DNA from 2 places in the Desulfitobacterium metallireducens DSM 15288 genome. Region 2 is predicted to be linked to the other one. Evidence: riboswitches for the same ligand, from Rfam matches in the RefSeq annotation. Region 2 holds a riboswitch; the other holds the start of a gene.

Region 1 (4,196 bases), 1.3 Mb from region 2:
AGTGATTTTCCTTCCTCAGGCTCTGTTTTTATAAGATTTTTACCCATAACCGCTTGGGCAATTCGGATGGCTGCATCCTCTTCATGGATCTCCCCAGCATTATCTTCCCAAATAAAAATGTGCTCTTTGCCTATGCTTAGGAGTTCCTGAATATCGTCTTGAGTGATAATATGATTCCTGCAAAAGGCTCTGCCCTTAAATTTCCCTGGGATCACTTTCGTCATATCATGGCATAGCTTCATGCCGATGGCTTCTTGTACTGCTACCTTTTTCACGTCTTTACTCCTCTCTCTAAAGAATGTCAGCTAATTAAATACGCGGCTAATTTTTCTCCGGACTTCTTCGGCCCGCTCCCCTCGGGGACTTCCGTCAAAATATTACAGCCAATCATGGAACTTAAGATCCCGTTGCCTTGATCTCCCGTCGGCTCCATCATACTGACTCCCTCTTCAAAGACCAAGCGGCCTCTGAGGAATCTCCTGCGCGGGCTTTCTTTCTTAAAATCTTTCTTCAGCGTAACTTCAATTTTCTCGTTCAAATAATTCGTTCTGCCGGCCATTTTCTTAATAAACGGAACGGCCACGAGATGGAAATTGGTTAAAGCTGCCGAAGGATTTCCCGATAATCCTAAAATCAGTTTGCCGTCTTTAACTGCCGCCGCCGTCGCAGATCCTGGTTTGATCTCGATTTTTTTATAAAGAAGATTGGCCCCTATATATTCCATCGCTCGGCTGACCATATCATAATCTCCTACCGATACTCCGCCGGTCGTTAATACCAAATCCGCTTGATCCAAAGCCTGCTCTATTAAGGCGGCGATTTCTTCTTTTCGGTCTTTCGCTGTACCGATAATTAAGGGAATAGCACCTATCGATTGGATATTGCCAAAAAGCGTATAACAGTTCGTATTGCGAATCTTTCCCGGAATCAACTGCTCTGAAATGTCGATAAGCTCATCCCCAGTACTGATAATCGCAATTTTAGGGATCTTATAAACTGCGATATCTTCCTGACCGATCGCTGCGATTAAACCCATAATCGGTGAGGTAATCGCCGTTCCTTTCGAAGCAATCAATGTTCCCCGCTTAACATCTTCGCCAGCGGGCACAATATTTTCGCCCGGCTGAAACGAGGCAGTAATTTTGACCTGATTTTTAAGGATAACCGTTTCTTCGAACTTGATTACGGCGTCTGCTCCTTCCGGGATGGGAGCCCCAGTTAAAATCTTAACCGCCGTTCCGGATTCGACGGTATTTGCAGAAGTGTAACCGGCAGGAACTTCATCGATGATGTTAAGGATTACTGGATTCGTTGGGCTTGCATTTTCTGTGTCCTGAGCGCGAAAAGCATAACCATCATACGGAGAGCGAGCAAAAGGAGGGATATTTTCCTGAGCTGCAATATCTTCAAATAACACTCTCCCAAAGGATTCTTTTATATTTACCTGCTCACTTTCCATTACTGAACAATGATCAAATACTAAGCTTTGTGCCTCTTCCAACGTAATGTTATTTTTCATCGTTATCCCCCTTTTTCGATATAATATAAAACTCCCGCATTCGAGAAAATGCAGGAGTTTCGAAGGTTAACTTTTAATACGCTAACCCATTTTTTCATGCATCTCCTTCGCATACAGCAAGTAATAGAATTTCTTCTATTACTCCGTGGACTCAGTCCAGACCTCATTCCATAGCATCTACTTTAGGAAATAAGGCTCGGAGAAAACTTTATTATTTAGTTTTTTCTACACGGCAAGGTATTCCATTATAGGTCCAGGTTCCAACTAACGAGTCGGAAGTTTCGAAATCTCCACTAGTCAAAACATTGGCATTGGAAAACCACAGTCCGCCCAATTCAGGTTCTGCAGCGCTCATTTCCGGGTACCACCAGCCATATTCCACACTGACGGTATCCTCGCACATGGGAACGATCTTAGTTATAAATCGCGCCTTGCCTCGTTCTGTCTCTACCCAAACTGAACATCCCTCTTCTAATCCCAATCGATTCGCTGTATCCAAGCTCATTTCTACAATAGGCTCTGGATGAGAGGTACGAAACTTCTCAAGTTGATGATAACTTGACGCATAATAAGGCTGAAAACGAGCTCCGCTCATGAGCAACAGAGGGAAATCCTTGCTGCTTTCCGGAAGTTTTTTGGATCTGGGTAAAGGATCATCGCCTATTTCCTTTAATAGTTCGCTATATACTTCAACTTTGCCGCTGACTGTGGCAAACCCCACGGGAAATCCGTTTGGATCAAGTTCTTCATATTTAAAGTATCGATTTTCCTGAGAATATAAACCGGTCATACTAAACTCATCCCACGTTAAACCAAGCGGCGATAAACTTGCTTCCAGACTGTCGCGATACGTATCCCAGGGCCAATCCTTTTCTTGACCGAGCCTGATCCCAAGCTCTTTCCAAAAATAAAAATCCGGGCGTCGTTCATAGTAGGGTTCAACTGCCTGATCACCGCCGTAAGCAATGTTCGCTACCCCGGCTTTTGTCTCCAACAAAGGGCGTTCTAAAGCTCCGGCACTCGGCAATATATAATCTGCAAGCATAGCGGTAGGGGTCTTAAACAATTCCAAAACGACGAGGAGATCCAAGCTCTTTAAAGCCTTATGCACCAGCTGGGTATCTGCCTGAGTTAAAAGAGGATTTGAGGCCATGACAATCATGGAGCGAATAGGATAAGGATCACCCGTTAACATTGCCTGCCATACTTGATTGGGATGTGCGGAAGTCAGGTAACGCATAGGAAGTCGTTTGTTATGCTTCATCGTTTGTTCTCGAACTTTAGCATAGCCTGCATAGGATTGGAGCTTTAGTTTATCTTTTCCTAGATGTTTTGGATTTGTTGCTGCAAAGGGTTCACTCAGTTCCAAGTCAAGCTCAGGGATAAAATCAGGCATTTCGCTGAGATGAGATGTTCCAGGCACATCGACGTTACCCGTTATTGCTCTTAAAATGGCCAGCGCTCGATGAGTTGGCAAGCTGTTAACCCCAAGCTGGTCAATCCCTCTTCCGCTATACAAAGTAGCGGGTGAATTACCTGCAAATAAGTGAGCTGCCTCAATTACATTCTCCGCTTTTATCCCCGTAATCTTCTCAACATAGGACGGAGTATACGGAGTAAGATGCTCAGCGAGACGGTCAAACCCATGGCACCATTTTTGAACAAACTCTTGATTATAAAGCTTTTTCTTCACAATAACGTGTAAAAATCCAAGCGCTAGAACTATATCTGTTCCTGGGCGCACCGGAAGCCAAAGCGTTGCTTGCTCCGCCGTCCGAGTATATCTGGGATCAACAACAATCAATGGTTTTTTTGTCCGACTGAATTCTAAGACTGTACGCCAGAACAAAGAGTTATCCGATTCTGCAGGGTTAACACCCCAAAGAATCGCACATCCCGTATTTTCCGGATCGAGCTCCATATCAATCGGCCAGCCGTACGTCAGTGTATTTACCCAGATTCCCGGATTCCAGCAAATCTGCCCGATTCCCATATTATTAGCGCTGCCAAAGAGAGACATAAACCGATGCAATGGCCAAAATGTCGTATGCGGACCCCCGATGCTTGTTGCCAGCATCTCGGGACCAAACTTATCCTTAAGCGATTGAAGCTTTTCCCCGATCTCATCCAAAGCTTGCTCCCAGGAAATTCTTTCCCACTGACCACTGCCTCGTTCCCCTACGCGTTTTAAAGGATAGTTTATTCGTTGAGGATGATCCATGACCGTCGTAATCATCGGCCAACGACGGCAACCCCTCATAATCATCCCATCATAGGGGAACCGGGAAGGATCAGGTTTAACTTTGGTCACTCGCCCGTCTTTGACAGTTGCTATAATTCCGCATTGATATCCACAGAATCGGCAATTCGTCTGAATCGTGCTATTCTCCGTCATTTTGAATTACCTGCAGGCAAGCTTAATTCACTCTGCTTCTTTCCCTCAATATTGGTAAGCTGGTATACGCAGAAAGGAATTAACCCCCCGTTTTTGCCGGCTACAATCATGCTGCACTCTTTTAATTTTTGAAGATCCATATTCATGGCATCCATATAATTCTCAATCAAGATCGATAATCCGGGTTTTAAATCTGGATATTTATTCGCGGCAATGTCCGCAAAAACCGAACCTTGCGGGCTGCCTGGATTAAACGACTGAATGTACTCTTGACGTGTCAGC
Region 2 (4,196 bases):
CGTTTCAAAAGCCTTAGATAATCGCGTGGGTTGCTTTGTTGCAATTGAAGCACTAAAGCGGGTTCAGTCGGAACATGAAATCTCTATTGCTTTTACGGTTCAGGAAGAAGTGGGGCTTAGAGGGGCACAAACTGCGGCCTATGCGCTTGAATCTGATGTTGCAATTGCAGTTGATGTAACGCTAACCGGAGATACGCCTAAAGCCCATCCTATGGAAGTTAAGCTGGGGAGTGGTGTCGCGATTAAAGTTTTTGATCGCTCCATGATCACTCCTCCAAAAGTCAAACAGTGGATGGCTGATACAGCTGAAAAGCAGCAAATTCCTTACCAATGGGAAGTCCTCGAATTTGGAGGTACAGATTCAGGAGCCATTCACCTGACGAAAGGTGGAATTCCAGCGGGAGTACTCTCTGTTCCAACGCGATACGTTCATAGTCCATCCGAAATGATTGATACCGAGGATGTTGAAGCAGCGGTTAACCTCCTCGTAGCTCTGCTTGAAGGTCTTGTTCCTTTCTAATTTATCTATTAATATTTTCTTGTCGAAAAGTCTTGTATTTTAATATTGATAGATATATAATAAATGAGTCGTTTCGATACGCGCCACTAGCTCAGCTGGTAGAGCATCCGACTCTTAATCGGCAGGTCCAGGGTCCGAATCCCTGGTGGCGCACCATAATAAGTTTTAAGCGCAAGTGTCTTATCTAAGATACTTGCTTTTTATATTGCTTTGTAAATTGTGACATAGACCACAGATAACTTACACTTTCTTTGATAGACTGAGTTTAATTATTGTTCGTTCGTTAGAATATGTGAGTTTGGAGGTTAGAGAATGGCGAAATTACCTAGTTATATTTTGGACCATTGCCGCGATCATTGCCCTAAGGCTACTAAAGATTGGACCGGATTTTATACACAACTTGAAAAAGAGATCCAGGAACTTAACCTAAAAGCAACGCTTGAGGAACGTTTTCAATCCTTCCAATTCCACCATATCCCTAAAATTGCTTTGGCAGGATGTCCCAATGGATGTTCGCGACCTCAAATAAAAGATATCGGAGTAACAGGCTTCATGACTCCTCAACTTTCTGGAAATGATTGTTCAGAATGCCAAACTTGCATCTCTGTTTGTCAGGAAAATGCGATTTCGTGGTCTGAGGATGGGATTGCTATTGACACTCAAGAGTGTATATCTTGTGGCGAATGTATTCGTAGTTGCCCGACTGAAAGAATCAGTGCTAAAGAATCAGGATGGTTACTTAGTTTAGGAGGCCGCTTAGGCCGGCATCCTCAATTTGCTAAAAACGTAGGGCAGGTCAGAACAGGGCAAGAGGCTAAGAAGTGGATTTTGAGTATACTCCAAGATTATTGTAATCAGGGGTTAACCGAAGAAAGGCTGAGTCATTATCTCGAGCGTAATAAATGGGTTTATGAACCCAGTCGTTCATGAACCCATTCCCTTAATTTTTCCTTATTTAATATCTTGATTTTCTTTCGTTCGACTTCGATGATCTCTAATTCTTTAAGTTCGCCTAAGATTCGGCTTACAGATTCGCGAGCTAAGCTGCACATGCCAGCTAATTCAGTTGTCGAGAGTGGAATTGTGATCAAAATGCCATCTCCCACAGGCTGACCATGGGCATGAGACAAGGCAAATAATTTTGCGCCAAGACGTGATCGCGCATCGCCAAGGGCCACGTTTTTAATCTGGCGATAAGCACGTCTTAAATCTAAAGCCATACTTTGATAAAAAGGCATCAGGGCTTGAGGGTTTTCATTAAGGTAACGTAATAAGATCGTTCGATCAAGGACCAGTACTTCAGAATTTTCTACAGCTAAAGCGGCATACGGATAAGTCTTCCCATCAAGAGCGACTTCGGGAAAGAAATTTGGAGCCTGAATAACTCTAAAGATTTTCTCTGTAAATTCACTCATTAATAATAATTCAACTCTGCCCTTCAATAGAAGAAAGAAGGTGTTCGCTTCTTCCCCAGAAAAAAACAGATACTGTTTAGATGAATAATGCCGAACACGACTATGCAATTGACAGAGTTCCCAGAAGGTTAAAGGAAGTTGATCCCAGGGAGAACTTTGAGAAAATCGTTCTAAATCATCCTTATTTTTCATCATGGAGATCTTTTTTACTCCTTTAAGATTAGATTTGTTTATTCTATTATTATCATACCATTCTAGCATCAATAAGCCTAAAATTTTATAAAAATTATGCTATAATAATTGTACCGAGCCTAGAGACCTACAGAGTTTCCATGGTCCTAGGCCGTTTCAGGATTCCTGAAACCGGGGTATATCTAGAAATGGATAGGCCTTCCAAATGAAAAGGAGGATTTAGAGCATGGAGAAAATCCGTGTTGAGGATGCAGTTGGAGCTGTACTCATGCATGATATGACACAAATTATTCCTGGACAAAGTAAAGGTCCCCGATTTCGCAAGGGGCATATTGTGAAGGAAGAAGACATTCCTGTACTTCTAAGTATGGGTAAAGAGCATATTTATGTTTGGAATCAGGCTAAAGGGCTTATCCATGAAGATGAAGCAGCTGAGCGTTTAGCAAAAGCGGTAGCAGGTCCTGGACTTACCTTTAGTGAAACCAAGGAAGGAAAAGTCAATCTTCTTGCTGAATATGATGGCTTACTTTATGCTTCAGAAGAGGGTATTTTAGCCCTTAATTCGATCGAAAATGTTGTTCTGGCAACACTTCATAATCATCGTCCTGTGAAAAAGGGCGAAAAAATTGCGGGTACACGGGTTGTGCCGCTCATGGTTGAAGGTGAAGTTGTTTTGGAAGCTGAACGTATAGCCCATGAGTTTTCAGAACCGATTCTCCAAATCCGCGCTTTGCGGTCTCATAAGATAGGGATCGTGACGACCGGAAGTGAAGTCTATCATGGACGGATTGAGGATAAGTTTGGTCCGGTTCTGCGTAAGAAAGCGGAGAAGTTGGGTTCTGTTATTATCGAGCAAAGCTTTGCTGATGACGATGTGTCCATGATCCAAGCTAAGATCCGGGAGCTCATTGGTCAGGGGGCAGAAATGATTTTTGTAACGGGTGGTATGTCTGTTGATCCTGATGACCTTACTCCGACAGCTATTCGGAGTATGGGGGCTGACTTGGTTACCTATGGCGCTCCAGTATTACCTGGAGCGATGTTCCTACTCTCGTATCTAGATGGGATTCCAGTTATGGGGTTACCGGGTTGCGTGATGTATTCACGGACGACAGTTTTTGATTTAGTCGTAACTCGGCTTCTAGCAGGTGAAAAATTAACTCGACAAGATATTGTTAAATATGGGCATGGTGGATTATGTTTAGAATGTCCAGAATGCACCTATCCTCATTGCCCCTTCGGAAAATAATATGGATATGAAACAAAGAGACCTTCTGGGTCTCTTTGTTTATCTAGAAGATCCTTCTGCTTACGAGCTGAAGATCTTTAATCGTTCGGCATCTGAAAACACCAGTACAATAAGGCAAGTATTCTTTTAGAATATTATCTGATGAGTACCAATCCTTTTTATCAAGAGGATTCAGCCAATAGACCCGCTTTACTTTTTTGTTAATTTCTTGCAGATATTCAACTTGAGAAGGACAATAATTATTTCGCCCATCACCAAGGATCAAGACTGTTGCCTGTGAAGAGATTAGAGGTAACCAATCGTTTTGAAACTCTGAAAGTACTTTCCCGTAATCGGAATATCCTGAGGAGTTACGATGACTCCAGGCTTGGGCCGAGTCCAAAGTATTGAAACCTTCCTCATGGGTAATATCCCAAAGGGAATCAATGAAAAGAAAAAGCCTGGTTTTACGAAAACGCAACTTGAGGTGAGAGATTAAGAAAAGTAAGAATTTGGAGTAGGGGAGAACTGAGTTGGAAATATCACAAAGAACAACAAGTTCTGGTCTCTGTGGAACACGCGCTTGGTAGCTCAAACGAAAAATAGTCCCGTTCCCTTGTACAAGTTCCTGTATAGCTCGATGGATACTGATTTCTCCGTGTCTTGAGGACTTCTTCCTGAACCCTGGCCGTTGTGCTAAGCGTTTGCCAAGGATTTTGAGGGCCTGCTGGACCGTGCTTTTTTCTTCTTGGTTAAAAGATTCTAGGGGCCTGTATAGCCAATGCTCGGCTTTTAGAAGCTCCCACTGATTTTCCTTTTTGATTCGGTTCCATAGTATTTG

The links. Region 2 has a riboswitch for molybdenum cofactor ahead of DESME_RS07195 (molybdopterin-binding protein). Riboswitches for the same ligand answer to the same signal wherever they lie in the genome.
Region 1: it holds a riboswitch for molybdenum cofactor, as region 2 does, so the genes downstream of both, DESME_RS00800 (molybdopterin molybdotransferase MoeA) here and DESME_RS07195 (molybdopterin-binding protein) in region 2, are expected to answer to the same signal.

Annotation. Positions count from the first base shown of each region.
Region 1 covers NZ_CP007032.1:168,181-172,376, reverse strand. The annotation lists gene DESME_RS00805 (molybdopterin-binding protein) at 1-275, opposite strand, end outside; gene DESME_RS00800 (molybdopterin molybdotransferase MoeA) at 302-1,519, opposite strand; molybdenum cofactor riboswitch at 1,606-1,733, opposite strand; gene DESME_RS00795 (molybdopterin-dependent oxidoreductase) at 1,731-3,914, opposite strand; gene DESME_RS00790 (radical SAM protein) at 3,911-4,196, opposite strand, start outside.
Region 2 covers NZ_CP007032.1:1,491,974-1,496,169, forward strand. The annotation lists gene DESME_RS07175 (M42 family metallopeptidase) at 1-520, shown strand, start outside; tRNA gene DESME_RS07180 (tRNA-Lys) at 601-676, shown strand; gene DESME_RS07185 (4Fe-4S dicluster domain-containing protein) at 833-1,450, shown strand; gene DESME_RS07190 (Crp/Fnr family transcriptional regulator) at 1,429-2,130, opposite strand; molybdenum cofactor riboswitch at 2,227-2,359, shown strand; gene DESME_RS07195 (molybdopterin-binding protein) at 2,354-3,376, shown strand; gene DESME_RS07200 (VWA domain-containing protein) at 3,420-4,196, opposite strand, start outside.